4 regions of the Brachybacterium halotolerans subsp. kimchii genome follow, and region 1 is predicted to be linked to each of the others. Evidence: riboswitches for the same ligand, from Rfam matches in the RefSeq annotation. Region 1 holds a riboswitch; each other region holds the start of a gene.
The links. A riboswitch is a leader RNA that binds a small molecule or an ion and turns the genes downstream of it on or off. The one in region 1 is predicted to bind thiamine pyrophosphate.
Positions count from the first base shown of each region.

Region 2: another riboswitch for thiamine pyrophosphate. It lies ahead of thiM (hydroxyethylthiazole kinase); the one in region 1 lies ahead of Bra3105_RS00390 (MFS transporter).
Region 3: another riboswitch for thiamine pyrophosphate. It lies ahead of Bra3105_RS04405 (ECF transporter S component); the one in region 1 lies ahead of Bra3105_RS00390 (MFS transporter).
Region 4: another riboswitch for thiamine pyrophosphate. It lies ahead of Bra3105_RS13080 (TenA family protein); the one in region 1 lies ahead of Bra3105_RS00390 (MFS transporter).

Region 1 covers NZ_CP086254.1:76,975-84,284, forward strand. Annotated here, with positions in the region: gene orn (oligoribonuclease) at 1-1,142, opposite strand, end outside; TPP riboswitch at 1,204-1,296, shown strand; gene Bra3105_RS00390 (MFS transporter) at 1,288-2,697, shown strand; gene Bra3105_RS00395 (hydroxyethylthiazole kinase) at 2,694-3,641, shown strand; gene Bra3105_RS00400 (thiamine phosphate synthase) at 3,638-4,360, shown strand; gene Bra3105_RS00405 (SDR family NAD(P)-dependent oxidoreductase) at 4,314-5,375, opposite strand; gene Bra3105_RS00410 (FAD-dependent oxidoreductase) at 5,498-7,069, opposite strand; tRNA gene Bra3105_RS00415 (tRNA-Arg) at 7,225-7,300, opposite strand.
Region 2 covers NZ_CP086254.1:1,335,400-1,342,709, reverse strand. Annotated here, with positions in the region: gene Bra3105_RS06040 (NAD-dependent succinate-semialdehyde dehydrogenase) at 1-88, shown strand, start outside; gene Bra3105_RS06035 (hypothetical protein) at 204-605, shown strand; gene Bra3105_RS06030 (cold-shock protein) at 996-1,199, shown strand; gene Bra3105_RS06025 (CsbD family protein) at 1,414-1,623, shown strand; gene Bra3105_RS06020 (helix-turn-helix transcriptional regulator) at 1,723-2,301, opposite strand; gene Bra3105_RS06015 (NAD(P)/FAD-dependent oxidoreductase) at 2,393-3,496, shown strand; gene thiD (bifunctional hydroxymethylpyrimidine kinase/phosphomethylpyrimidine kinase) at 3,666-4,574, shown strand; gene thiE (thiamine phosphate synthase) at 4,601-5,269, opposite strand; gene thiM (hydroxyethylthiazole kinase) at 5,266-6,234, opposite strand; TPP riboswitch at 6,315-6,410, opposite strand; gene Bra3105_RS05995 (MFS transporter) at 6,705-7,310, shown strand, end outside.
Region 3 covers NZ_CP086254.1:966,841-974,150, forward strand. Annotated here, with positions in the region: gene Bra3105_RS04380 (glycosyltransferase) at 1-766, shown strand, start outside; gene Bra3105_RS04385 (ADP-ribosylglycohydrolase family protein) at 806-1,873, opposite strand; gene Bra3105_RS04390 (hypothetical protein) at 2,108-2,950, shown strand; gene Bra3105_RS04395 (M13 family metallopeptidase) at 3,041-5,194, shown strand; gene Bra3105_RS04400 (hypothetical protein) at 5,202-5,780, shown strand; TPP riboswitch at 6,061-6,167, shown strand; gene Bra3105_RS04405 (ECF transporter S component) at 6,243-6,947, shown strand; gene Bra3105_RS04410 (ATP-binding cassette domain-containing protein) at 6,944-7,310, shown strand, end outside.
Region 4 covers NZ_CP086254.1:2,910,591-2,917,900, forward strand. Annotated here, with positions in the region: gene Bra3105_RS13070 (MGH1-like glycoside hydrolase domain-containing protein) at 1-1,304, opposite strand, end outside; gene tenA (thiaminase II) at 1,359-2,018, opposite strand; gene Bra3105_RS13080 (TenA family protein) at 2,015-2,704, opposite strand; TPP riboswitch at 2,695-2,789, opposite strand; gene Bra3105_RS13085 (SLC13 family permease) at 2,883-4,058, shown strand; gene Bra3105_RS13090 (YetF domain-containing protein) at 4,071-4,643, opposite strand; gene Bra3105_RS13095 (aconitate hydratase) at 4,689-6,650, opposite strand; gene Bra3105_RS13100 (carbohydrate ABC transporter permease) at 6,910-7,310, shown strand, end outside.

The sequences.
Region 1 (7,310 bases):
CCCGTCTCCTCGTCGTAGAACTTCTCGTCGAGGACGCCCAGGGCCTCCTCGAGCAGCTCCGCGGCGTGCGGGCGTCCGGCGGCGGTCGCGGAGGCGGCCGCGAGCACCACGAACGCGTGCGCGTAGGCCTCCTTGGCGTCGTCGATGACGGTCTCCCCGGCGATCTTCGAGAACCAGCCGCCGTGCTCCTCGTCCTTGAAGACGGTGCGCAGGGACTCGATGCCGTGGTCCACGAAGCGCCCGTACTCGGGGCTGCCCAGCATCGTGGCGAGCGCGAAGCAGTGGGTCATGCGGCAGGTCACCCAGAGCTCGGCCGGCTTGTCGCCGTCGAGCTCGCCGTCCTCGTCGAGCCAGCCGAAGCCGCCGTCCTCCCGCAGCGACTCGGCGCCGAAGACGAGGAGCTCCTCGCCCTCGGAGTCCAGCCAGGTGCGATGGGTGGCGCGCTGCAGCCACGGCACCGCCGGTGCGGAGGAGCCCGCGGCGCCTGCGGCCGCGTCGTCGGACCCGTCGGCGCTCTCGCCGTCGGCCGTGAGCTCGAAGGTGCGCGCGGCGGCCTGGGCCTGCGCGGTCGTCGGCCCCGGGTCGGCCACGAACAGCACCTCGCGGTAGTACTTGAGCTCCTGGATGGACTCGCGGATGTCGGCGAGGGCGCGGTGGCCCCCGTGCTTGGCGGGCGTGTTGTAGAAGACGCGGGGGAACCAGCGCTTGGCGAGCTCCTTGAGGCTCGAGACGTCGATCGTGCGGTAGGAGAGCCAGGCGGCGAACTCCGGCACGTCCTTGTCGAGGAACACGCGGTCGGTGCCCACGGAGTTGCCCGCGAGCGGCGCCTTGCCGGCCTCCGGGCAGTGCTCGCGCACGTAGGCCAGGCACTGCTCCTGCGCGGCCTCGAGGGTGATGCCCGCGTCCAGCTCCTCCAGCAGCCCGGAGTTCGTGTGCATGGTGCGCACGAAGTCGCCCATCTGCTCCAGCGCCTCGGCCGGGGGCCTGACGACGACGTCCACGCCCTCCCCGAGGATGTTGAGGTCACCATCGGTGACCAGGACGGCGATCTCGACGAGCGCGTCCTTCTCCTTGTCCAGTCCGGTCATCTCGCAGTCGACCCAGACGATGCGGTCGGCGGTTCCACGGTTCGAAGTGCTCACGTGGCAAGGGTAGTCGCCGCGGACGGCGCCGCGGCCCCGCCGGCGCCTCTGGAATACTGGCGCGCCGGACACGGGGTGCGCCGCGCGCGCTGAGATCACACCCGTGGAACCTGATGCAGTTCGCACTGACGAAGGGATGTCCGCCATGCGGTCACGTCTGCCCAAGAGCCCGCCCACGACTGTCGCCGCGGCCCACCCGCCGACGGCCGGTCCGACGCCGCAGCTGCCGCCCGAGGGCCGCGCCGCAATGCGCGCCGGGGTGGTCGGCAACTTCATCGACAACGTCCACGTGTTCCTGCCGCTCACCGCGCTGACCCCGGCGCTCGCCGTCGTCGCGGGCCCGGGGATCGCCGCCACCACGGGAGCGATCGTGGTGATCGCGATGATGCTGGGCAGGCCCGTCGGCGGCATGGTCTTCGGCAGGATCTCGGACCGCCTGGGGCGCACGCGCACCACGAAGGTCGCGATCACCGGCACGGCCGCCTGCGCCCTGCTGATCGCCGCCATGCCCACCCATGAGCTGCTGGGTGCGGGGACGATCGGTCTGATCCTCTGCCTGCGCTTCCTCGGCGGGATCTTCGTGGCCGGCGAGTACTCGGCCGCGATCCCCCTGGCCATGGAATGGTCGGCCCCGCGACGGCGCGGCATCATGAGCGGGCTCATCCTCTCGATGGCGCCGTGGGCGCAGGCCGCGATCGCCTTCGCGACCGCCGCGCTGCTGCTGGTCCTGGGGCCCGACGCCTATGCCGCCTGGGGCTGGCGCGCGCTGTTCGTGCTCGGGGCGCTCGCCTCCCTCGGCATGCTGGTCTACTACCGACGACGCGTGGTCGACGCGCCGATCGCCCGGCGCGAGCGCGAGCGGCCCCAGGGGCCCGAGCCGAAGGACGAGCCCGCCGTCACGGGCATCGCGGCCATGCTGCGCGGACGCTGGGCGCGCGCCTTCTGGCAGGTCTTCACCCTGATGACGGGGCTGTGGCTGCTCACGAACACGACCGTCATCATGCTCACCGCCCAGCTCGGCGAGGACACGGGCCTTCCGGCGACCAGCGTCTCGGTCGCGATGGGCATCGCCTCATGCGCGCAGGCGCTCGCGATGGCGCTCGCCGGGCATCTCTCCACGAGCACCGGAAGGCGCCGACTGCTCATCGGGTGGGGGATCGCGGCGACCGTGCTGGGCCCGGTGCTGTGGTGGACGGCGGTGGGCTCGAGCACGCTGGCCGGTGCGGCCGTGCTCGCCGCGGCGCTCCAGGTCGTCACCGTCGCCGCGTACGGGCCGGTCTCCGCCTACCTCTCCGAGCGCTTCCCGACGTCGGTGCGGTCCACGGGCTACGGGATGGGCTACAGCCTCTCGCTGATCCTTCCCGCGCTCTACCCGTTCTACCTGCCCGGGCTCTCGGCGCTGCTCGGGGCCCATGCGGCCGTGCTCGTCCTGCTCGCCCTCGGTGGGATCCTGCTGGTGATCGGGGCGGCGGCAGGACCCCGGCTGTCCGCGAGGGAGATCGACCGGGACCTCGACCAGGTGGCCGGGGAGCCGACGAGGAGGGCCGGGCGATGAGCGGGGATCCCGACGTTTTCGCGGGTCCGGACCAGCGCGGCGGCCCGGGCCTGCGCGGCGACACGGACCCGCGCGACGACTCCGACCTGCGCGCGGTCGCCCCGGTCATCGCCGAGGTGCGCCGTCGCCCGCCGCTCGTCCACTGCGTCACCGCGACCGTGTCGATGGGAATCGTTGCCGACGGGCTGCTCGCCGCGGGCGCGCGCCCGATGATGACCGAGACCGAGGCCGAGGCGCCCGTGGTCACCGGGGCGGCCGACGCGCTGCTCGTGAACCTCGGGACCCTCAGCACCGATGCGATGACGGGCATCCCCGCGACCGTCGCAGCGAGCATCGCTGCCGGTCACCCCTGGGTGCTCGACCCGACCGCGATCGGGCGCGCGCCCGTGCGCACGGCCCTCGCCCGTGAGCTCGTGGAGCTGCGGCCGGACGTGGTGCGGGGCAACGCCTCGGAGGTCCTCGCGCTGCGCGGAGGGCCCGGCGGGCGCGGAGCCGACGCGGCGGACGCGACCGAGAGCGCTCGCGGCGCCGCCGCCCGGATCGCCACCCTCACCGGAGGCGCCGTCGCCGTCTCGGGGCCGGTCGACTGGATCGTCGGTGCGGGTGCGGGTGCGGGTGCGGGTGCGGGTGTCGGGCCGGGAACGGATGACGAACCCAACACTGCGGGGATCGAGGTCCGACGGGGCCATCCGCTGCTCACGCGCGTCACCGGCACCGGCTGCCTGCTCGGCGCGCTCACGGCCGCCTGCCTCGTCGCGACGCGGCGCATCGGGACCGACGGCCCTGCGGTCCTCGCCGCTCGCGCCGCGACCGTATGGCTCGACGTCGCGGGGGAGAGGGCTGCCCGGAACGCTCCGCGGCCCGGCGCCTTCCGCTCCGCGCTGCTCGACGCTCTCGACGAGATCGGCGAGCACGCCCTGCAGTCCACCGAGGAGGAGTCATGACGCGCCCACCCACCGGACCCGCCGGCGCCCGCGCGAGGAGGCAGTCGCTCGACCTGCGCTGCTACCTCGTCACCTCAGGGACCGACCGGCACACCGTCGAGACCGCAGCCGCGGCCGCTGCCGCCGGAGCGGGGATCGTCCAGGTCCGCGCGAAGGAGCTCGAGGCGCGCGAGCTGCTGGATCTCGTGATCGCGGTGGCCCGCGCGGTGAGTGCGGTCGCACCCGCGTGCCGGGTGCTCGTCGACGACCGCGCTGACGTGGCCTTCGCCGCCGCGTCCCGCGGTGAGCGCGTCCACGGCGTCCACCTCGGTCAGGGGGACCTGCCGGTCACGGATGCGCGCACCCTGCTGGGATCCCGGGCGATCATCGGCCTCACCACCGGCACCCTCGACCTCGTCCGTGCGGCCGAGGAGCAGACGGAGCTGCTGGACTACGTGGGCGCGGGGCCCTTCCGGCCGACCCCCACGAAGGACTCGGGGCGCGCGCCGCTCGGCGTCGACGGCTACCGGGAGCTGCTCGCGGCCACGCGCCTGCCGATCGTCGCGATCGGGGACGTGACCCCCGACGACGTGCCCGCGCTCGCAGGGACCGGCATCGCGGGCGCCGCGCTCGTCCGGGCGATCATGGCGGCGGACGACCCCGCTGGAGCGGTCCGCGAGGTGCTCGCCGGCTTCACACCGCCGACCAGCCGCCGTCGGACGCGAGCACGGCGCCGTTGACGTTCGAAGCGTCCTCGGAGAGCAGGTGCAGGATCGAGGAGGCCAGCTGTTCGGCCGTGGCGATCGAGGGGATGTTCGAGCGTGCCTCCTCGAGCCGCGCACTGCCGAAGGGAGCGATCTCCGGCTGCATCGGGATCCCGGTCGCGACGCCGCCCGGGGCGACCGCGTTCGTGCTGATCCCCTCCTTCGCATACATGAAGGCCATCGACTTCGTGATGCCCACGACCGCATGCTTGGAGGCCGTGTAGGCGACGCCCGAGGCCGAGCCGCGCAACCCCGCCTCGCTCGCCACGTGCACGATCGCCCCGCCGCCTGCCTCGAGCATCCGCGAGGTCACCGCCCGAGTGAGGGACAGCAGACCCCCTACGTTCACGGCGAACACCTTGGCCCACATCTCGTCGCTGACCTCGTGGATCGCGGAGAAGTCGTCGTTGATCCCGGCGACGTTCGCGAGGCCGTCGATGCGCTCGCCGGCCGCGGCGAGGATCGCGTCGATCGTCTCGGCGGAGCCGAGGTCGCCGACGACGGTGAGCAGGCGGTCCCCGGCTGCGGCGACCGCCCCATCGGACGCGAGCGCCTCGAGCCGCTCGGCGGAGATGTCGGTCGCGACCACGCGCGCGCCCTCGGCGAGCAGGCGCTCGGCCGTCGCCCGTCCGATGCCGCCGGCGGCTCCGGTGACCACGACGGTGCGGCCGGCGAAGCGCCCGGCCGACGCATCGGCCCCGCCCGTCGGCCCTGATCCCGCTGCCGGGCCCGTGCCGCCGTCGGACTCTGCGGGGATCTCGCCGCCGTTCGCGGCGCGGACCATGTCATCGACCGCACTCTGGGGGAGCTCGCCGCGGCTCAGCGGCACGAGCTGCTGGAGCGGCATCCCCAGCACCGGGCCGAGCGCGGCGACGTCGGTCCCGCTGCGTTCGAGGAGGGCTCGCAGCACGGGTCCGCCGCTGGGATGCTCGAGCCAGGCGCTGATCGGCGCGCTCGCGGTGATCGGGGTGGGGGTGGAAGCATCGTTCATGGCCTGGACCTCCGACGTCGTCGTGGATGGACGAGGGCACAGCGATCCGGCCCTCGCAGCCACGGTAGGCGGTGGGCCGGGGAGTCGGTGGGGGGCGGGTCGGGTGAGGACTGCGAGCGCGGTCACCGGGGCAGCCAGTGCTGGAGCACCGCCTCGAGGCCCGCCTGCTCGCGGGACGCGTCCTCGCCGGCAGACGACTCCACCGCGGACCATTCCACTGCGGACGATTCCACCGCAGACGACGCCCCGCGTCCGGAGCCGAGGTCCTCCGCAGCCCAGGCCGCGTGCCCGTCGGGCCGCAGCAGTACGGCGCGCGCAGGCAGCTCCGCGCAGGGCTCGACGATGTGCTCCACGGCGTCGGCCCAGGCCGCGGGCGAGAACGCCCCGTCGGGGTCGACCAGCAGCCAGCGTCCATCGTGCATCCGCTCATAGAGCCGCCCCGCGCCCAGGGACATGTCGCGAAGGCGGCGGCCGACGAGATCGTCCTCGGCGCCGCCCGGGGTCCCGAGGTCGTAGCGAATCGAGAGGGAGGCGATCTTCTCGCTCAGCAGCCGGTCCGCCTCGGGCAGCGCGATCAGCTCGCCGAGAACCCTGCGCAGCGCCTGCGCGCCGGGGTCCCCGGAGATCAGCACGCTCTGCGCCCGCGTCATGGTGAGGACGTCGGAGGCGACCGGGCGGCGCTCGGCCTCGAAGGTGTCCAGCAGGGCCTCCGGCGCCTCGCCGCGGACGACGGCGGCGAGCTTCCAGCCCAGGTCGAAGGCGTCCTGGATGCCGAGGTTCAGCCCCTGACCGCCGAGCGGCGGATGCACATGCGCGGCGTCCCCGGCGAGCAGCACCTGGCCGCTGCGGTAGAGCTCGGCGAGCCGCGTCGCGTCGGTGAAGCGGGTGAGGGAGACGGGGGAGTGCGCACCGAAGTCCGTGCCCGCGAAGGCGCGCAGCCGCGCCCGGAACTCCTCGAACGACGGCGGCTCGGAGCGGTCCTCGGCGACGCTCGCGGCCGGCACGACCGCACGGAACAGTCCCGGGTTCGAGGACTGCCCGATACCGAAGCCGCGATGCTCGCGGCGCACACGCTCGGATGCGGCAGCGATCTCCTCGGCGCTCGCCGTCACCTCCATCTCTCCGAGCAGCCATTCGCTCTGCGCGGCCTCGCCGGGGAAGCCGATGCCGAGCAGAGCCCGCATGCGGCTGCGGCCGCCGTCGCACGCGACCGCCCAGCGGGCCCGCACGCGCTCGCCGTCGGCCAGATCCAGGACCACAGCGTCGGCGTCCTGCGCGAGGGCGACGACCTCGCGACCGCGGCGCACGTCGGCCCCGAGCTCCCGCGCCCTCTCCTCGAGGAGGCGGTCCGTGACCGGCTGCGGGATGCCGAGGATGAATCCGTGGGCGGTGTCGAGCTCGGGGGAGGCCGACGACGAGATCCCCGCGAAGCGGCCGACGCCCGGATGGACGGTGCCCTCGGCGAGGAACCGTTCGAGGATCCCGCGCTGGTCCAGGATCTCGATGCTGCGCGCGTGCAGCCCCAGGGAGCGCACCAGCCGGCTCGGCTCCGCCTCCCTCTCGAGCACCACCACGTCGACGCCGCGCAGGCGCAGCTCGGCCGCGAGCATCATGCCCGTAGGCCCGCCGCCGATCACCGCGACGTCATGCGTCCGCTCCGCCTCACTCGTCTCCGCCTTGTGCGACTCCACCATGTGCGCCTCCGCCCCTGCGCGCCCGGGGGATCCGGGTGCGAGGGAGCATTCTGGTGCGCGCAGGGGGCCTTGCCGCAAGCCCCCGCCGGGGAGATATCCTGGTCACGGCTGGGACAGGGATGCCCGCGCGTCGTCGTGGCATCTCGTGTCGTTCGTGGTGCCCCCAGCAGGACTCGAACCTGCAACCTACGGATTAGAAGGCCGTTGCTCTATCCATTGAGCTATGGAGGCGTGCATCCTC
Region 2 (7,310 bases), 1.3 Mb from region 1:
CTCCGGCTACGGCCGCGAGCTGGGGCCGCACGGCATCCGCGAGTTCGTCAACGCCCAGCAGGTCTGGGTGGGTCCCGCCGTCGGCTGATCGGCGCGGCCCGCGCTTGACCGTGAACCCATGAGGCGGGCGGACTCGGTACGCGATGCCGAGTCCGCCCGCCTCATCCCTTCGGGGCGCGGCGCTCGTCGGGCATACTCGCCCCATGGGCCAGCCCGAACAGCCGCGCTCCGGCGCCGCACCGTCCCCCTCCGCCTCTGATCCCGCGTCGTACGCCGCGCCGAACCCGCTGGGCGTCGTCTCGTTGATCGCGGCGATCGTGCTTGTGGTGCTCTCCACCATCCGCGGCGGACTGAATGTGCTGGTGCCGCTGCTGATGGCGAAGTACAACACGGGCTACGCGCTCTGGGGCTGGGGATCGACGATCCTGCTCGCGCTCGTGGCGCTGGTCGCCATCGTCATCGGAGTCGTCGCCCTGCTGCAGCGCTTGCGACGCAGGACGGCGGCGATCGTCGGCGTGACCGTGGGCGTCTCCTGGCTGGTGATGATGGTGGGCGGCCAGCTGCTGAGCGTCGTCGTCGCCGCGCTCGCCCGGGCGATGTGGTGACGGCAGCCGCCGCCGGCGGGGCCTGATCACGCGCCCGTCGAGTGCTCCGCCCGACACTCCCGCATGATGCACGCGGCAAACCCCTCGTGCGATCCGGATCCATCGGGTACGCTCGAATCAAGTGCGCCGATCGAGCGCACGGCCGACCGTCAGGACATCTTCACCCGCAGCACCCACACCCCCTGCAATCGACCGTGGCGTCGCAGGTCCATGAAGGATCTCCGCAGCGCACTCGGCAGCCCACCGGATGAGGCCCCGCGCCCATCCCCACGAACTCCCCACTTCGGACTCCTTCCCACCGGGAAGGTTCCGCCGTGGGGGCGCACGGCGGAGATCTCGTCGTGACCGCACAGAGGGCATCTGCTCTCTGCACACCGAAGGAAAGACTGCATGACTACAGGCACCGTGAAGTGGTTCAACTCCGAGAAGGGGTACGGCTTCATCGCCCCCGACGACGGCTCGGCCGACGTCTTCGCCCACTTCAGCAACATCGCCGGCTCCGGCTACCGCAACCTCGAGGAGGACCAGAAGGTCTCCTTCGACACCGAGCGCACGGATCGCGGCCTGACCGCGACCAACATCCAGCCGGCCTGAACCTCCTCCTGAGCTGAGGGGCGGGTCCGCCCGCCGCCTCGTTCCGGGAGTCGCACGCATCGCGTGCACCGCGCCCCGTCCTCCGCCCTCACCGGCGGAGGGCGGGGCGCGACCGCGTTCAGCTCGCGGCCAGGTGGAACTCGCCCGCCGTCCGGTCTTCGTCCCTATACTCGCAAGGGTACGAGCAGGACATCCGACAGCGAGGGAGGCACTGATGAGTGCGGATGAGAAGTTCGAGAACACGGCGGATCAGCTGGGCGGCAAGGCCAAGGAGGGCCTCGGCAAGCTGACCGGTGACAAGGAGGCCGAGTCGGAGGGCAAGGTGCAGCAGGCGCGCGCCGGCCTCGAGGACAAGGTCCAGGACGTCAAGGACTCCGTGAAGGGGGCCCTGAACGGCCTCACCGGGAAGAAGGACGGCGAGTAAGACCCGCCGCCCGGAGTCCCAGCACTCCGAGAGGAGCCCCCGTCCGGCGCACGCCGGGCGGGGGCTCTTTCGCGTCGCGGGCTGCGGAGTCCGGCCGGCTCAGCTCGCGGACGCGGACGGCGGCCCGCTGTGCTCGCGCCGGGCCTCGCGGTCGAAGACGCCCAGGATCTCGCAGGGCCTGCTCCCTTCGGCGCCGATCGCATGCGGGAGCATCGTCGGGAACTCGGCCGCCTGGTTCTTCTCGACCCGCAGCCGCCGATCGCCCAGCAGGAGGGTCGCCGTCCCCGAGAGCACCACGAACCATTCGCGGCCCGTGTGCGCCCGCATGGCCGAGGGCGCCGAGGGCGGCTCCGTGAGGCGCTGACGGATCACCGAGAGATCCGGCTGGCCCCGGATCGTCCAGCGCATCGCGCCCCGCGGCCCGTCGAGCGTGGGACTCGAGACCACATCCTCCGCGCCGGAGTCCACGAGCTCGTCCAGGGTCGTGTCCAGGGCTCGGGCCAGCGTGATCAGCTGATCCAGGGCCAGGCGCCGGGTCCCTCCCTCGATCCGGCTCAGGGACGACGGGCTCATCCGGGCGCGCTCCGCCAGATCGCCGAGCGACCACCCGCGCGAGACGCGCAGCGCCCGGATCCGTTTGCGCACGAGGGTCTCGATCGCAGCATCTTCTTGCGTCATAGGCAAGAGTGTATGCCGTATAGGCAAACCATGCCTAGTGTCGACGTCGTACACGACGATCGGCCCGCCCCGCGGGCAGGAGGAGGCATCCATGGATCCCCGAGACATCACCGCTGCATCCGCAGGCACCAGCGCCCGCGACGGCTCCCCGGCACGCGGCGCGGCGGATCCCCTTTCGGACGTCGTCGTCATCGGCGGCGGCGCCGCAGGACTGAACGGCGCACTCATGCTCGCCCGTTCCCGCCGCCGCGTGATCGTGGTGGACGCGGGGAACCCGCGCAACGCCCCGGCGGAGGGCGTCCACGGGCTGCTGGGCCGCGAGGGCACGCCGCCCGCCGAGCTCCTGGCACGCGGGCGCGACGAGGTCGAGAGCTACGGCGGGACCATCGTGCAGGGCCGCGTCGCCTCGGTGCGGCCGGACTGGAGTGTCGACGGCGTCGAGGGCGGCTTCGACCTCACCCTCGAGGACGGTCGCGCACTGCGCGCCCGGCGACTCCTCGTCGCGACCGGCGTGCGCGACGAGCTGCCCGCGATCCCGGGGCTCGCCCGGCACTGGGGCAGCGGCGTCGTCCACTGCCCCTACTGCCACGGCTGGGAGGTGCGCGACGAGCCGATCGGCATCCTCGCCTCGGGCCCGATGTCGGCGCACCAGGCGTGGCTGTTCCGCCAGCTCAGCGACGACATCGCCTTCTTCGCCCGCGGCACCGCGCTCGACGCCCGGACCCGCGCGAGGATGTCCGCCCGCGGGATCCGCGTGATCGACGAGGAGGTGGCCGAGGTGATCGCCGACGACGGAACGGACCCCGACGCCTCCGCCGTCGAGGGGGAGCGCGCGCCCCGCATCGCGGGCGTGCGCCTGGCGAGCGGGGAGGTGATCGCGCGCCGCGTGCTGGCCGTCGCGACCACGATGACCCCTCGCCTCGACGGGCTCGAGGGCCTGGGCCTGCGCGTGGAGGAGGTCCCGGGGATGGGAGCGAAGGTGCCGTCGGCGATGGCCGGGGTGAGCGAGGTCCCCGGCGTCTGGGTCGCGGGGAACGTCACCGACCCGACCGCGCAGGTGGGTGCCGCGGCGGCCGCGGGTGCGCTCGCCGGAGCGCACATCAATGCCGACCTCGCCACTGCCGACACCGACGCCGCGCTGCGCTCGCGCACGGTGGGCGAGGCCGCCGACGGGAGCCTCTCCCTGCTAGCGTGAGCGGCACCGAGGGGAGTCCCGGCAAGGGGCTGAGAGTCCACTGGTCACGCGATGCGCAGGAGCGCGAGGCGGCGACGGCGTGGAGACCCTGAGCACCTGATCCGGATCATGCCGGCGCAGGGACGGAACCGCTGAGCGCCCTCCCCGCCGGCCTCGTGGAAGAGGCATCGTGAGCACCAGCGCCCCCAGCCCCAGCGCCCGCAGCGCGAGCGCCCGCAGCGCCAGCGCGCCGTCCCCCGGCGAACCCGCCACCGGTCGCGTCCCCAACGTCCTCTCGATCGCGGGGACCGACCCGACGGGTGGCGCGGGCATCCACGCGGACCTCAAAGCCTTCGCCGCCCAGCGCGCCTTCGGGATGGCCGTGGTGACCGCCGTCGTCGCCCAGAACACGCAGGGGGTGCGCGGGGTCGTCGCGCTCGATCCGGAGTTCGTCGGCGAGCAGATCGATGCGGTCCTCGAGGACGTGCAGGTGGACGCCGTGAAGATCGGCATGGTCGCGAACGCCGCGATCACGGAGGTCATCGCCGAGCGCCTGCGCCGCCACGGCGCGCGCAGGATCGTCCTGGACCCCGTGATGGTCGCCAAGAGCGGCGACCGCCTCCTGGACGAGGACGCGGTCGACGCCGTGCGCGAGCAGCTCGTGCCCCTCGCCGACGTTCTCACCCCGAACCTGCCCGAGGCCGCGGTGCTGCTGGGGGAGGAGCCGGACTGGAGCGCGGCGGAGATGCGTCGGCGCGCCCACGACCTGCTGGCCCTCGGACCGCGCAGCGTGCTCCTCAAGGGCGGTCACCTCGAGGGGTCGCCCACCAGCACCGACCTGCTGTGCGGGAGCGAGGGCATCCTCGAGCTGCCCGCCCCGCGCATCGAGACCACCAACGACCACGGCACCGGCTGCACGCTCTCCGCGGCGATCGCCGCCCGGCTGCCGCGCATGCCCGTCGAGGACGCCGTGCGGGGCGCCAAGGAGTACCTCCACGGCGCGCTCGCCGCGAGCGACCGCCTCGACGTGGGCCACGGCCACGGACCCCTGCACCACTTCTTCGAGCTGTGGGACGGCGAGGGGACACCGGGGCGCTGACCCCTTCCCACGGGCGCGGGTCCCGCTCACTGATCCGATGCGGCTCCGCTCCAGGCCGCGCTGAGCACCCGTGCCGCGCGCAGGGGATCGTCGGCCGCGCAGACCGCCGAGACCACCGCGCAGCCCGAGGCGCCCGCGCGCCGCAGGGCCGGGACGTCGGCCGCAGTGATCCCGCCGATCGCGACGCTCGGCACCGGGGAGGCGGCCGCGAGCAGCGCGAACCCTTCCACACCGAGGGCCGGCGGATGATCCGCCTTGGTGGCGGTCGCGCGGATCGCGCCGATGCCCACGTGGTCGACGGTGCCCTCGGGCAGTGCGGCCACGGCGTCCAGATGCGCCGACGTGTTCGCGCTGAGCCCTATGGCGGCGTCGGGCCCGAGAAGTTCGCGGGCACGGCGCACGTCCTCGTCGCCCTGCCCCAGATGCACGCCGTCCACGCGGATCCCGCGCTCGCGCGCCGCCACGGCGGCGTCCACACGGTCGTTCACCAGCAGCAGCGCACGGGCATCGATCACCCGCGCGAGGCGCTCCAGGAGGCGCACGTGCTCGGCGAGGTCCGCGTGCTTCTCCCGCAGCTGCACCACGCGCGCGCCGCCCTCGACGGCGAGCTCGACCGTGCGCACGATGCCCCGCGCACCGCAGAGCGCGGCGTCGGTGACGAGGTACAGGCCGAGCTCCTCGCTCGAGGGCCTCACGCCGCCTCGCCCCCGTCGCCCTGATCCGCGGTGCCGCCGTGATCCCCGGTGCCGCCCGGAGTCACGGCGCCGACGTGCAGGCGGCTGGGCGCACGGAGCTCGTCCGGGCCGATCGCGGCGAGGGCGTCGAGCAGCCGGGGCGCGAAGGTGCCCGGCCCGTCGGCCCCGGAAGCAGCGCGCTCGGCCGCCGCGGAGTAGGCGGCGTGCGCGGCGACGACGGCCTCCAGCGCAGGTGCTCCCTCGCCGCGCACGCCCAGGAAGGCCGCGATCACGGCGCCCAGGGCGCAGCCCCCGCCGGTCATGCGGGTCAGCAGCGCACTGCCGCCGCCCACCTCCACGAGCGTGCTCCCGTCGGTGATGAGGTCGCGCTCACCCGAGACCGCGACCACGGCGCCGTGCGTGCGCGCGAGGCGGGTCGCCGCCGCGACGGCCGCGTCGATCGGGTCGGAGGAGTCGACGCCCCGGCCGCCGGTTCCCTCGCCGGCGAGGGCGAGGATCTCCGAGGCGTTGCCGCGCACGGCGGTCGGCCCCTGCGCCACGAGCTCGGCAGCCAGCGGCGTGCGCACCCGCAGCGATCCGATCGCGACCGGGTCCAGGACCCACGGCGTCCCGGCGCGACGCGCTCCCGCGACCGCCTCGTGCATGGCCTCGCGCTGCTCGGGCGCGGGAGTGCCCAGGTTGATGAGGAGGCCGTCGGCCACCGCGGCGAAGTCGCCGGCCTCGCCGACGATATCGACCATCGCCGGGGCTGCACCGATCGCGAGCACCACGTTCGCCGTCACGTTCGTGACCACGGAGTTCGTGATCGCGTGGACCAGCGGACCGCGCTCGCGCACCGCGCCCAGCAGCTCGCCGCAGCGGGCGGCGAGTCCTGCGGGATCGACGGGACCGACGGCTGTCGCGGGGCGCGCGGAGAGATCAGTGGCGACCTCGGGGACGCCGCCTGCGGGGGTTGCGGGGGCCATCGGGCTCCTCTCGTCGGGGCGAGGGGCCGGAGCGGCCGCGGCGGGTGGTCGTCGACGACCCTCGAGGATCGTCGGCACCCGGCCGCGGCTTCGGACATTCCCTACGCCAGCGCTGACTGGATCAGGTTCGACGGGTCTGCTCTCAGCCGCCATCGGCGGCACCCCGTGTCACGTGCCGACGAGCCTAGCGCGCGCGAAGGGAGGTCGGGGAACGCCGCCCGGCCCTCGTCGGCACGACGCACCGCACGTACGTGGTGCCGCGGATTCCCTGCGGTCAGCCTCTGTGATGTGCGGCACGGTGCGGCATCGGGCGTCCAGCTCAGGGTGCCGACCGGGCGTCCCGGACGTCCGTGCGGCAGGATGCGGCTCGACAAAATAGTTCAGACCAACTAATACTTTCGGGGCGGTCGCACGGACCGCACGCACACCGTCGCGAGCGTCGCCCGACGGTCATGACGAAGGAGTCTCCCGTGTCAACTGCCGCACCCGACCTCGAGGTCGACCCGACCGTCGACCCGACGGGCAGCCCCAATATCCTCGGCCCGCGACTGCGCGTGCCCGCCATGGGCATCAAGCCAGACCGGAAGAAGCCGATCTGGTATGTCATCGGCATCTTCCTGGGGCAGTTCGGCCTGTTCGTCGCCCTGATGGGGCCCGCGACGGTGTCGGTCCAGATGAAGGCCCGCACGCTCTCGGACATCCCGGCGGAGCAGGCCTCGATCGCGGCCGCCGCCCTCGCCCCGGGCGCGATCGCAGCGCTCATCTTCAACGCCCTCGGCGGACGCCTCTCCGATCGCACGCGATCGGGGCTGGGGCGGCGCCGACCATGGATCATCGGCGGGGCCTTCGCGATGTGCGCGGCGATCCTCATCATGGCGATCGCGCCGAACGTCGTGGTGCTGGCCACTGGCTGGTTCATCGCCCAGGCCTGCGCGAACATGGCGTACGCGGCATACACGGCCTCGCTCGCCGATCAGCTGCCGGACGAGCAGTACGGCAAGGTCTCCGGCATCGTGGGCATCGCCCAGAACTCCGCCATCATGGCCGCGACCTGGCTGGCCTCGTTCTTCGGCGGG
Region 3 (7,310 bases), 890 kb from region 1:
CGGCACCGTGCTGGCCGTGCACGCCCACCCCGACGACGAATCGCTCGCCACCGGTGCGCTGCTGGCCGACCTCTCCGCGCGCGGCACCCGCGTCGTGGTCGTCACCGCGACCCGCGGCGAGGAGGGCGAGATCGTCCCCGGCGCGATTCCCGAGGACGACGACCGCCCCCTCGAGGAGGTCCGCGCGCTGGAGGTGCGCCGCGCCCTCGGAGCGCTGGGCGTCGACGAGCACCACATGCTCGGCGAGGCCCCCGCCCTGGCCGAGGGCGCCGCGCCCCGGCGCTACCGCGACTCGGGCATGCGCTGGGTGCGCGAGGGCGTCGCCGGTCCGTCGGAGACCGCGGGCCCGACGAGCTTCACCCATCAGGATCTCGACCAGGAGACCGCCGACCTCTCCGCGCTCATCGCGCACGTGCGGCCCGACGTGGTCCTCGGCTACGACGACCAGGGCACCTACGGGCACCCCGACCATCTGCGCGCGCACGAGGCGACGGCCGGGGCAGCGCGCGCGCAGGGCGTGCCGTTCGTGGAGGTCGCGAGCGAGCCCGACCCCGAGGCCGCGGCCGACGGAGAGCCCTTCGCCTTCCGCGACCAGCCGGCCTCGGCCTCCGCCCTGGCCGCGGCGCTGCGCGCCTACCGCACCCAGCTCACGGTGATCGGCGACCTCGAGGGCGTGCCGGGCGGGGTGCGCGTGCGGCACGTGGGAGGCCAGCTGCAGGACGTGCCGCTGCGCACCGGCCTGCGGATCACCTCCGAGAGGGACTGACCTCTCAGCCCTCGGCTCTCAGCCCTCGGCCTTCACACCTCAGCCGGCGGCGTCGGACGGGCAGCGGCGCTGCTCGGCCGGGGCGACCACGCGCTCGACGAGGCTCTCGAGCTCGGCGACCTCGTAGCCGGGCCAGCCGAACATCTCGCGCCGCCACTCCGGCGGCACGGCCTTGGGGCCGAGCGCGGCGCCCACCAGCGCACCGGTGATGCATGCGACGGTGTCGGTGTCGTAGCCCGCACGGACCGCCGAGGAGAGCGCATCCACGAGGGCCGCACGGCGGGCGAAGCGGTCCTCGGGCAGGGGCAGCACGCTGTGCACCGCCGACCACGCCCCCTGGAACGCGGCGACCACCCAGCCGTTGCGCGGGAAGTCGACAGGGCGCGCCGACTCGGCCTCCTCGATGCGCTCCCGCCAGAGCTCGCGGCGGTCCTCCGGGAGATGGTCCAGGGCCACGCGCACGTCGATCTCGCCGCTCAGGATCGCGTGGCGCACCGCGAACCCCCACAGCACGCAGGCCTCGACCGCGTCGGGGTGGACATGGGTGAGGCGGCAGATCGTGCGGATCGCGTCCTCGGTGTCCTCGTCGGAGGAGAAGAGATAGGGCAGCACGCTCGCGTGGGAGCGCATGAGCGCGGCGTTGCCCGCGACCCGCGGGAGGTCGCGGTGCGCGTCCTCGGCGGCTTGCTGGAGGTCGCTCGCATGGGGCATGGAGTGCCCGGCCCCGCGGGCCACGTCGGCCGCACGGCGCATGACGGTCGAGGTCAGGGCGCCGATGTCCGGGGTGCCCATCGACCACGCGTACCACTCGCGCGCGATCTGATCGAGGGCGGAGGCGGTGCGCAGGTCGTGGGTGCCGGGGGTCGCGGCCGCCGCCTCGAGGACGACGATCGCCATCGAGGTGTCGTCGGTCCACTCCGCCTCGCCCCACTCCAGGACGCCGCCGCCGATCATGCCCACGTCCTCGCTCGGGGCGATGGGGCCCTGGAACTCGTACGGTGCGCCCAGGGCGTCGCCCGCGGCCGCCGCGACCACCGCGCCGATGGCGCGCTCGAGGACGTCGCCGTCCGAGGTCCGGGCGTCGTCGCAGGGCTGGTCGCGGGTCACGAGGACATGTTTCCACACGACCATGGGCCATGTCCGGGAGAATGTCCGGTCCCCGGACGCACATGGCCCCCGGTGGGGAGAACCTCACACGGACGTGACGATCGGCGGCCCGGACACGTCGCGCACCAGCGCATCCGCGCCGACGCCCTGTGTTCCGCCCGCCTCCTCGAGGGCCCTGCCACCAGCGGAGCACCAGGCACGGCCGATACAGTGGAGCGACTTCGAAGGAGCTCCATGACCACCTCGTCCTCCCCGTCCTCCGCCGCGGATCCCGAGGTCCCCGGCGAGGCCGCCTCCTGCAGCAGCGACCCGCACGGCTCGGACCCCCACGACCACACCGGGCACGACCATCCGCCCACGGGCGCGGAGATCGTCAGCGCGCTCGTGCGCGGACTGTCGATCGTCTCGCTCGTGATCCCCGCGGTCGCCGTCGTCCTCGTGCTCGTCTGCCTGCCCGCGACGCCCTCGACCCCGCTGCCCCTCGTGCTCGGCATCGCCCTCGGCGCCCTGCAGCTCGTGGTCGTCGTGGTCACCAGCATGTTCGTCTCGAAGGTCCAGAGGCGCCTCGCCGTCAACCCCGGACCGATGGCGGTGCGCTCGAGCGTCGAGGAGGTGCTGCGCCTGGCCGCGGTGCTCTTCGCGGGCCTGCTCTGGCCCTCGGAGGCCGTCGGCCCCATGGGCATCTGGCTCGGGCTCGGCACGGCGCTGGTCTGGATCGTCCTGGCCACCGCGCAGACGGTGAGCGCGCGGCGCCGGATCGCCGCCCCCTCCGCGTGGGCGACCGAGGCCGTCGGCACCTTCCTCACCGAGAAGGTGAGCGTGCCCCGCTCGATGGTGCTGCGCGTCCTGGACGTCGTGGGCACCGCCCTCTTCCAGATCGGCGCGACCGTGCTGATCGTGCTCTCCCCTGTGCTCACGATCGGCACCATCGTGCTGTCGATCGCGACGGGATTGTCCACCCTGATCCTGCAGCGCCGCAGCCCGGGGGAGCGCCCGCACACCCTGTGGGCGTACGCGCCCTTCGGGATCGGCGTGCTCACCGCCGCGCTCGCGCTGCTGGGACTGTCCACCCTCTGATCCCCGCGATCCGGGCGGCTGTCGGCGCGCGGAGCGCGTCCGCCGACGGACCGACCGCCCAATGCCACCCTCTTCGACGAAGGAGTCACCATGACCGATGCCGTCCCCTCCGACAGCGCCCCGATCGCAGCACCGGCCGGATCCGAGATCCGCTCGGGCCTGGACCGCAGCGGCGTCTCGGACTCGATCCGCGTGCAGGACGACCTGTTCGGGCACGTCAACGGCACCTGGCTCGCGGAGCACGAGATCCCCGCCGATCGTGCGTCCGACGGGGAGTTCCGACGCCTGCGGGACCTCGCGGAGGAGCGCGTGCGCGCCATCGTCGAGGAGGCCGCCGAGGATCCCGAGCTCGCCGCGGCGCTCGCATCCGGCGACGCCCCGGAGACGGATCGTGGACGCGCGGGCCTGCTCTACCGGCTATTCATGGACGAGGACGCGGTCGAGGCCGCCGGCGCCGCCCCACTGGTCCCGCTGCTCGACGAGGTCGCCTCCACGGACTCGCTCGCGGATCTGGTGCGCCTGCTCGCCTCCCCCGTGGCCGGCACCAGCGCCCTGCACGCCTACGTGTGGACCGATGACGACGACTCCTCCCGCTACCAGATCAAGCTGCACCAGGGCGGGCTGGGCCTGCCCGACGAGTCCTACTACCGCGAGGACAGCTACGCACCGATCCGCGAGGCCTACGTCGGCCATCTCGCGCGCCTCGCCGACCTCGCGTCCCTGCCCGGCCGCGAGGGACTCGTCGCCGGGGACGCGGACGACCTGGCCGGCGCGGTCATGGACTTCGAGACGCGGCTCGCGGCGTACCACGTGGACCGGGTGCGCCTGCGCGACAGCGAGAAGTCGAACAACCCGATGGACGCCGCGCAGCGGGACTCCCTCGCCCCCACGTTCCCCTGGGACGCGTACGTCGAGGGCACGGGCGCGCCCGCCGGCGCCTTCGACGTGGTCTGCGTGAGCCAGCCCGAGTTCGTCGAGGCCGTCGCCCCGCTGCTCGCGGCCGAGGACCTCGCCGTGCTGCGCACCTGGGCCGCCCTGCACACCGTCGGCGCCTTCGCCCCGTACCTCTCCTCCGCCTTCGTCGAGGAGGACTTCGACTTCTCCGGACGCACCCTCTCCGGCGCCGAGCAGCTGCGCGAGCGCTGGAAGCGCGGCATCTCGCTGGTCGAGGGGGCCGTAGGCTTCGCGATCGGGCAGGACTACGTCGCCCGGCACTTCCCGCCGGACCACAAGGCGCGCATGCAGGAGCTGGTCGGCGCGCTGCTGGACGCCTACCGCGAGTCGATCTCGACGCTCGCGTGGATGACGCCGGGCACCCGCGAGAAGGCCCTCGCCAAGCTCGAGCTGTTCACCCCGAAGATCGCCTACCCCGACGTGTGGCGCACCTACGAGGGCCTCGAGCTCGACCCCGACGACCTCGTCGCCTCGGTCCGCGCCGCCCGCATGCACGATGCTGCCCACGACTTCGCGAAGCTCGACGGGCCCGTCGACCGCGACGAGTGGCACATGACCCCGCAGACCGTCAACGCCTACTACAACCCGGGCGCGAACGAGATCGTCTTCCCCGCCGCGATCCTCGAGCCGCCGTTCTTCGACGCCGAGGCCGAGGACGCCGTGAACTTCGGAGGCATCGGCGCCGTGATCGGCCACGAGATCGGGCACGGCTTCGACGACCAGGGCTCGAAGTACGACGGCGAGGGGAACCTGCGCTCCTGGTGGACCGACGAGGACCGCGAGGCCTTCGAGCAGCGCACCCGTGCGCTCATCGACCAGTTCGACGCCCTCACCCCGCGCGTGCTGCGCGAGCAGGTGGAGGCTGAGGCGAAGGCGTCTGACGCGACCGGTGCGGACGATGCGGACGATGCGACCGCCGCGAGCGGCGCGACCGACGGCGGCGGCGAGCTGCCCCATGTCAACGGCAGTCTCACGATCGGCGAGAACATCGGCGACCTGGGCGGGCTCACCATCGCGATCAAGGCCTACATCGCGCGCTCCGGCGGGAACCCGCCGCGCCTGGACGACATGAGCGGACTGCAGCGCGTGTTCTGGTCCTGGGCCACGGTGTGGCGCGCGAAGTCCCGCGCGCAGGATGCGGCGCGCATGCTGGCGATCGACCCGCACTCCCCCGCCGAGTTCCGCTGCAATGCGATCGCGAGCAACCTCGACGCCTTCCACGCGGCCTTCGACGTGCGTGAGGACGATGCGATGTACCGCGCGCCCGAAGACCGCGTGAGCATCTGGTGAGGACGGCGTGAGCAGGCCCGAGGCACCCTTCCACGTGGGGCGGACGACGCCCGGCGCGGTGGGCTGGACCCGCATCGGCATGAGCGTCGTGATCGGCGTCGGCATCGCCGGGTATGCGCTCGCCTGGGCGCGGGGCGAGACGGTCGTGCTGGGCCTGGTGCTCGCCCTGGCCGTGCTCGTGTACGCCTTCTGGTCGTGGATGCGGCTGTCCACCCGGTTCGTGGTCGAGGGCGACGGGGTGACCGTGAGCCTCGGAGGCTTCCTGCCGCGCCCCGCCTGGCCCGTCGCCGACTTCCGCACCGTGCAGCTGCGCCGCATCCCGGGCGAATCGCTCGGCGCGACGGTGGGCGGGCTCGGCTGGCGCCGCGGGCGCGTGATCTCGCCCGAGAGCGGGAGCATCGAGGCGCTGCCCGGCCGCAAGGTCTTCACCACCGGCGAGCAGCGGTCCTCGTACCGCCTGATGGTCTCGCGCCCCGGGACGCTCGTGGAGATCATCGGCCGCGAGGGCACCCACTTCCTGCTCTCCCCCGACGATCCCCGCGCCGCCGCCGAGGCGATCGACCAGGCCATCCGCGCCCGCCGCTGATCCGCGCGCGCTGAAGCCCCGCCGACCGCTCTTCGGCCCATCCGCGCCCCGTCTGCGTCGCGAGAAGTACGAAACGGTTGCCAAGAGCGCTCTTGGCAACCGTTTCGTACTTCTCGCTCTCGTTCGCCCCTTCGCCCGTTCGCCCGTTCGGGAACCGGTCGGGACGGGACCGTCGGATCCCGTCGCCTCGCACGAGCCGTCGGGCGTCGGCCGACCCTGGCGATCTGGCGCACATTCCGAGGGTGCACCGACCGCCCTGCGCGATATCATCGACGTTGACATCCACAGACAGGGGAGCACCGCAGAGGTGCTGAGAGTGCGCACAGAGCGCAGACCCTCGAACCTGATCCGGTTCAGACCGGCGTAGGGAGTCGGGATTCTTCTGCGATGTCCGCCGCGCCGGATGACTGCATCCGGGGCCGACGGGCCTCGCGGCCCCTTCCGCATCGGAAGGAGAACCAGATGTCGACCAGTTCCACCCCCGCCGCCTCGTCCGCGCGCGCCGAGAAGACCGCGGCGACCGGCGCGTCCCCGACACCGACACCGGCACCAGCACCGGCGAGCGGCGCCCTCGCACGTCGGCCGCTGCCGGCCTACCGCACCGTGGACCTCGTGCTGACGGTCGCGATCGGCGTCGTCTTCGCCTTCGTGTTCCTCGCCTGGGGCCAGGTGTACACGCTCTTCACCCCGCTGCAGGCCGTCCTGCCCCCGTCGGTGGGGCTGCTCGCGGGCGTGTGGTTCCTGCCTGCGCTGGTGGCGATGCTCATCGTGCGCCGTCCCGGCGCCGCCGTGCTGGCGGAGGTCATCGCCGCCGTCCTCGAGATGGTCCTCGGCGGGCAGTGGGGCATCGGCACCGTGGTCAGCGGCCTGCTGCAGGGCGGAGGCGTCGAGATCGCGTTCCTCGTCACCGCCTACCGCCGCTTCACCCTGCCCGTGGCGATCGCCGGCGGCGCACTCTCGGGAATCCTGGAATGGGTGTACGAGCGCTTCTCCTACTACCCCGAGTGGTCCTGGGCCTCAGCCTGGGCGCTGCTGGGCTTCTTCATCGTCTCCGGCGCGCTGCTGTGCGGGGTGCTGGGGTGGCTGATCGTTCGCGCCCTCGGTGCGACCGGCGCCCTGAGCGCCTTCCCGGCAGGGCGCCAGTGGGGACGGCGGTCGCGCGCATGAGCGCGGGGCCGACGGTGCTCGGGACGGGCTCCGGATCCGACGTGGCACGCGGCGACGCGGCTCCCGACGGAACGGGTCCCGCGTCCGACGCCGCCGTGCCGCTCGCTCTCGAGGCCGTCACCTGGACCCCGTCGACCCGCTCCCACCCGACGATCGACGACCTCACCCTGCACATCCCGGCCGGCCAGCGCGTGCTGCTCACGGGGCCCAGCGGCGGCGGCAAGTCGACGGTGCTCCGGGCCCTCACGGGCCTGCTCGACACCAGCACGGGCGACCTCGCGGGTGATGCCACCGGCCCCACCCGGCCGGGCGAGCGCGGACTGCTCCTGCAGCAGCCGCTGCACGCCCTGATCGGCGGGAGCG
Region 4 (7,310 bases), 1.2 Mb from region 1:
TTCCAGCCCTGGTTCGCCAGACCGTGCCCGCTCTCGTAGATGTACTCCAGCAGACCGTCGCCGTCGGCATCGGCGTGCTCGAGGAGCCAGCGGGCGGCGGCCTCGAGGTGCGGGAGCAGATCGGTGAGCACCGTGGCGTCGAGGCCCGCGTCGAGCGCGTCGTGCAGGAGCTCGATCCACAGGGGCGTCGCGTCGATCGTGCCGAAGTAGACCGGCGGCAGATGGCTCTCAGCCATCTCCATGCCCTGCGCGCGGACCTCGTGGAGGATCTTGCCGGGCTGCTCGGCCGTGTCGGTGACGATGCGGGTGCCCTGCATGCTCGCGAGCGTGCGCAGGGTGCCCTCCGCGAGCGTGGTGTCGACGGGCAGGGCGAGCGAGGCGGCGATCAGCGAGTCGCGGCCGAAGAGCGTGAAGAACCACGGGGCGCCGGCTGCGGCGAAGCTGCGCGCCGGATCTCCCGGCACCTGCAGGCGCAGCGCGTCGAGGTCCGCGAGGGAGCGGGCCAGGAGGTCGCGGGCGGCCCGACGCTCGGGGTCCGCGTCCGGCGCGGCGGTGAGCGCGACGCTTCGGGGCTCGGCGGCCTCGAACGGGACGTCCGGGTCGGTGAGCGCGAGCTCCCAGTCCGCCTCGGCGGTGCCGCGCGCCGGTGCTTCGAGGACACATCGCCAGGTGACGACGGGTCCGTCGACGTCCGGGACGAGCGTGCCAGTGCCGGTGCTCGCGTGGAGCACCGCCTCGCCCCGCTCACCGATCCGCCACCGCGCCGCACCGTCCCGGATGCGGGCCACGGGGCGGGCGGGGGCCTGCGCGAGCATCAGGCGCGGGTCCTTGACCTGCGACATCGTCGCGCTGTCGGTGACGAGCCCGAGGCGCAGGGACAGGGTGCGCGGGCGGTCGTCGTCGTTGCGCAGGCGCAGCGTCTCGCGGATGCCGCGGCCGGACGCTGTGCGCGTGCGCTCGAGGACCACGAGCGGGTCGCCCGGCAGATCGGGTGCGGTGACGACCCAGCGGAACACGACCTCGTGTGCGCTGCGCATCTCGGCGGGAAGGGGCGAGAGAGTGGGGTGCCCCTCGTCCTCGTCCTCGTTCTCGGCCCGTTCCTCGACCTCGCAGGTCAGGTCGGAGACGACGCGGGCATCGCCGAGATATATGCCCTGCGCACCGGCGCCCGTGATCGTGCCGTCGGGCGCCGACCAGGCCTGCAGCGGAGCGCGCAGCACCACGGCGAGGTCGTGGAGGAAGGGCTGGTGGTTCTCGACCTGCCGCGGCGCGGACGGGCTCGGGGAGGACGCGTGCGTGCTCACCGCCTCATGCTTGCACGCACGGTCTTCGTGCGCTCGGCGAATGCACGCCCGCGGTCAGCCCAGCGCCTGCTGCCAGAACGCGGCCTCCATGCGGGTGGCCGTGCGGAAGATCCGCTCGAGCCGCGCCCGCCGGCGGGCGGGAAGGTCGCCGCCGGCGAGCTCGTCGAGCCGCTCGGCGGCCGCGGCGGCGCTCGCCTGGAACTCCTGCCCCGCGTACTCGGCGATCCACTCGCCGTAGGGATGCTCGGCGTCCTCGGCGAGGCGCGGCGCGAGCGCGGTCCCGATCTCCGCATAGCCGATCGCGCAGGGGGCGAGGGCGACCTGCAGGTCCAGGGCGTCCCCGGCCATGCCGGTGTCCAGGACGAAGCGCGTGTAGGCGACGGTGCCGGGCTTCTCGTCGGCCGTCTCGAGCACCTCGCGGTCGATGCCCCACGACGCCGTGAGCCGCACGTGCAGAGCGGTCTCGGTGACGATCGCGGTCAGGGAGTCCGCGGCGGAGCGGATGCCCTGGAGGCTGTCGGCCTTGTACGCGGCCAGGGCGTTGGCCCGCGCGAATTGGAGGAGGAACAGGTAGTCCTGGACCAGGTAGTCCTGGAAGGCGGCCAGGGGGAGCGTGCCCTCGCCCAGCCGCTGCACGAAGGAGTGATGGACATAGGCGTCCCAGTCCTCGACGGCGGCGGCCTTGAGCTGGTCGAACAGGACGGAGGTGCTCATGCCGTCGCCTCCTCGCCGTCGGACTCGAAGGCCGAGTCGAAGAAGTCGTTCTCGAGCTCGACGGTGCGCGCGAAGAAGGCGCGCACGCGCTCGGGGTCCTCGATCTCGGCGGCGTCGAGCTCGGCGCGCAGGAAGTCCACGAGGTCGCGGAAACCGGGACCGTCGTGCAGGGAGATCCACTCGGCGTGGACGAAGCTCTCGGGCAGAGGAGCGGGCGCCCGGCTCGCCCAGTCCAGGTAGAGCCATTCGGTGACCAGCAGGACCGCGAGGATCGCGGCGTGGTCGCGGGTCTCCGCTGCCTCGCGGAACACGTCGAGGAAGCCGTCGGTGGCCGCGGTGTTCGGGATCCGTGCGCGCTCCTCCTCGCTCACCCCGAGCGCGTCGAGCGCCCGCAGGAAGTACGTGTTCTCGTCGCCGGCGACCTCCCCGGCGAAGCGCGCGAAGCGCAGGCGGGCGGCGGGGGTGCGGGCGGTCGCCAGTGCGGCACCGATCAGCTGCAGGAAGGCATCGAGGAAGCGATGGTCCTGCACGAGGTAGCGGGCCATCACCTCGTCCGGGACGGACCCTGCGCGCAGCTCGCGCACGAAGCGGTGGCCGACGGCGCGCTCCCACGCCTGGGCGTGCTGGCGGCGCAGGGACGCCGTGAAGGCGGCGCCCTCGGTGGACGGACGTGGGGCAGGTGTCATGGCGGCAATCCCTCCGCGAGTACGAGCTCGATCAGGTTCAGCGGGTGTGTTCTCAGCCCTGGTCAGGGCACCCCGTGCACTGGCGAGCGTAGCGCCGCCGCGTGCATCGGACGAGGTCGTCCCGCGCCGTGGGAGCGGCGGGCCCTGTGGACGGGCCCCGCGGTCTACGCTTCGCAGCATGCTCGGACTCCTGCGCAGGCGCGCCGGTGCGCTCGCGATCGGGGCGCTGGTCCTGGCCGCCGTGCTGTGCGTCCTCGGCGGCGGGCTGCCTTCGCAGGATCTCGCGGCGCTGATGGCGCGGGTAGCGCCCGTGCTCGGATTCGTCCTCGCGATCGCGGTGCTCGCCGAGCTCGCGCGCGAGGCGGGACTTCTGGACGTGATCGCCCACGGCCTCACCGTCCTCGCGCGTGGGCGCACCGCCGTGCTGTGGTGCGCCGTGTGCGCGCTCGCCGTGGTGTGCACGGCCTTCTTCTCCCTGGACACGACGGCACTGATCATGACCCCGGTGGTCGTGCTCACGGCCCGGCGCGTCGACGTGCCCGCGGTGCCCTTCGCCCTGGCCACGGTATGGCTCGCGAACACGGCGTCACTGCTGCTGCCGGTCTCGAACCTCACGAATCTGCTGGCCAGGGATGCCCTGGGCGGAGGCACCGCGGCGTTCCTCGCCCGCAGCGCCGTGCCCACCCTGGTCGCGATCGTGGGGTCGGTGGCCCTGCTGGCGATCCTCCATCGCCGGGACCTGCGGGGGCGCTTCCGGACCTCGCCCGCCCCGCAGATCCGTGACCGCGTGCTGCTGAGGGTGAGCGGGTGCGTGGTCGTGGTGCTACTGCCCCTTCTCGTGGTGGTCCCGGCGGTGTGGATCCCGGCGGGCGCCGCCGCGCTCGTGCTGCTGCTCGCCTTCCTCGTGCGGCGCCGCGAGGCGATCGGAGTGCACCTGGTGCCCTGGCGTCCGCTCGCGATCGCCCTCGCCCTCTTCGTGCTGGTTGAGACCACGCACGTGCAGGGTGCGACGTCGTTCGTACTGCGTGCGGCCGACGGCGGCGCGGGGCCGATGGGGCTCCTGCGCACGGCCGGCGCCTCGGCGCTCGCGGCGAACGAGCTCGACAACCTCCCCGCGTTCCTCCTCCTCGAGCGCGCGGCGGCGGACGACCCCGCCTCCACCATGGCCCTGCTGATCGGTGTGGACGTGGGGCCCCTGATCACCCCGTGGGCGTCGTTGGCCACGCTCCTGTGGCATCAGCGGATGCGGGCGATGGGCGTGCGGATCCCCTGGGTGCGCTTCATGGCGCTGGGCGCGGTCGCGGTGGTGATCACGGTGCCCCTGGCGACGCTCGCGCTGGCCGTCCTGGAGTGAGCGGGCGGGACGTCAGACGGTCCCGGGGGCCGACAGCAGGCGCTCGGGGATCCGGTCGCGACCGACGACCTGGGACACGAGGTCGCGGTCGATCCGGCTGCCGCGACGGACGATGGTGAGCGTGCCCCGGACCTCGAGGATCACCAGCTCCACCTCGTCGAGGGCGAGCACGCCGCTCACGCGCAGACGATCCAGCAGCATGCCGCGCGTCAGCCTGCTGCGACGCAGGCCGGCCGCGATCGGCTCCCCGTCGACCATGACGACGACGGGACGCGTGCGCCGCAGGAGCAGGGGGACGCGGCGGAACCTGCCCGTGACGTACTCGAGGACCACCAGGGTGCTCAGCACGACGACCGCGCCGAGCATCGTCGGGGATTCGCCGAGGGTCGCGCGCGCGGTGATGCCGCCGACGACGGCGAGGACCACGAAGCTGCCGGCGCTGGGCCGGGCCATCAGGCGCGGGCCGATCACCTGCATGAGCAGGGAGAAGAAGCCGTACAGCACGATGGTCGAGGCGACGACGCCGAGGACTGCGCTGCCGCTGATCCCGACGTAGTCGCGCCAGATGAGGTCCCAGTCGATCATGGGGCCATTGTCGTTCCTCGGGACCCGCGCCTCACGACTCGGGACTCACGCCTCGCGCGCGGCGAGCGGGATCCGTCCGCCCGCGAGCACCATCTCCACCTGCCGCGGCGAGAGCCGATGGTGCACGGGGACCTCCCGGTCCCCGATCCGTGCGGTGAGGTCCGTGCCGGCCTCGAGCGCCGCGTGGATGCCGTCGATCTCGACGAGATCGCCCGTGGAGATCCTGTCGTGGTCCTCCGGGTCGTCGAACTCGAGGGCGAGGATCCCGAAGTTCGCGAGGTTCTGCCAGTGGATGCGGGCGAAGGACACCGCGATGACCGCCTTCAGCCCCAGGTAGCGGGGAGCGATCACGGCGTGCTCGCGCGAGGAGCCCTGCCCGTAGTTCTTCCCGGCGACCACCACGTGGCCTCCCGCGTCCTTCGTCTCCGCCGCGTGCGCGGGGTAGTCCGGGTCGATGCGGGTGAAGGTGAACTCGGAGATCTTCGGGATGTTCGAGCGGAAGGGCAGCACGCGCGAGCCGGCGGGCATGATCTCGTCGGTCGAGACGTCGTCCCCCATCACCAGCACCACCGGCGCCCGCAGATCGTCGTCGATCGGCGAGAACTCGGGGAGGGAGGAGATGTTCGGCCCCTTCACGAGCTCGACCTCGCGGGCCTCCTCGAGCGGCAGCGGCGGCTGCAGCATGTCCTCGATGCGCGTGAAGACCTCGGGGAGCTGCGGATGCGGGGCCGGGATCCCGAGTGCGTCCGTGAGCGTGCGCGGATCGGTGATCCGTCCGGTCAGCGCCGCCGCGGCCGCGGTCTCGGGCGAGCACAGCCACACCGAGTCCTCCTCGGTGCCCGAGCGGCCCGGGAAGTTGCGGGGCATGGTGCGCAGGGAGTTGCGTCCGCTCGCGGGGGCCTGGCCCATCCCGATGCAGCCCAGGCACCCGGACTGATGGATGCGCGCCCCGGAGTCCACCAGATCGGTGAGCCAGCCGCCGGCGATCAGGTCCGCGAGGACCTCCCGGGAGGTCGGGTTCACGTCGACCGAGACGGCCTCGTGGGCCTGGCGGCCGCGCAGGGTCTCGGCGAACGCGGCGAAGTCCCGCAGTCCGGGGTTCGCCGAGGAGCCGACGACCACCTGGAACACGTCCTCGTCCTCGACCTCGGCGACGGGGCGCACGTTGCCGGGGGAGGAGGGCGCGGCGATCAGCGGCTCGAGGGCGCTCAGGTCGATGTGCTCGGTGACGTCGTACTCCGCGCCCTCGTCGGCCTCGAGGCGCGTGAACTCGTCACTGCGGCCGACGGCCCGCAGATAGTCGCGGACCGCGTCGTCGGCGGGGAAGACGGTCGCGGTCGCGCCGAGCTCGGCGCCCATGTTCGCGATCACGTGCCGGTCCATCGCGGTCAGCTGCGCGAGACCCTCGCCGTGGTACTCGATGATGCGGCCGACGCCGCCGCTGACGCCGTGGCGGCGCAGCATCTCGAGCACCACGTCCTTGGCGCTCACCCAGTCCGGCAGCTCGCCGGTGAGCTCGACGCCCCAGACCTCGGGCATGGCGACGTAGAGCGGCTGGCCGGCCATCGCCATCGCGATCTCCAGGCCGCCCACGCCGATCGCGAGCATGCCGAGCGCGCCCGCGGCGCAGGTGTGCGAGTCCGAGCCGATCAGCGTCGCGCCCGGGCGGCCGAAGTGGGCCTGGTGCACGGGGTGGGAGACCCCGTTGCCCGCCTTGGAGAACCAGAGGCCGAAGCGCCGCGCGGCCGAGAGCAGGAACAGGTGGTCGTCGGGGTTCTTCTCGTCCGTCTGCAGCAGGTTGTGGTCCACGTACTGCACGGAGAGCTCGGTGCGGATCCGGTCCAGATCCATGGCCTCGAGCTCGAGCATGACCATGGTGCCGGTCGCGTCCTGGGTGAGCGTCTGGTCGACCCGCAGGCCGATCTCGCTGCCGGGGACCATGTCGCCCTCGACGAGATGGGACGCGATGAGCTGGTGTGCGACGGTCTGCGCTCGGGTGATGTCCACGATGCTGTCCTCCAGAGATCGTGGTCCGCCGTCGGCCCGACGGCGGACCTCTTTCGAGAGTAGGCCACGTGGCGCGCGGGCAGGGGCGGGCGACGAGCACGAGGTGGCGATCGGGTGAACTCGGCGTGCACTTATGTGCGAGCCACGCGCACAACAGAGCGCCGTTGCTACGGTGACGACGGTCACTGCGAGACTGCTGATGTCGCGGCGCGCAGTCGTGCACGAACGATGGAGCTCCACGGAGAGGAACCACTCTGAGATGAGCCTCGAAGCCCCCGCCCTCCCCGCTGATCGCGCCCCAGGATCGGCGGCATCCGGGCTCGGCCCGCTCCCGCCGCAGCGACTGGCCGCCCGCCGCCGGCGCAGACGCCGCGGCTACGCGCTGTTCGCGCTGTTCGCCTTCCCGAACCTCGCGCTGATCGCGGTCTTCGCCTACTGGCCGATCATCGCGAACCTCTATCTCAGCCTCACCGACTGGGACTTCATCTCGCCCCAGCCGCTGTTCATCGGGCTGACGAACTACACGTCGATGCTCGCCTCGCCCTCGTTCCACAAGGTGCTGTGGGTCTCCGTGGTGTGGGTCGTGGTGGTCGTGGGGATCAGCCTGCTGCTCGGTGTGCTGCTGGCCGCGCTGTTCTCCAAGAAGCTGCGCGGCACCCC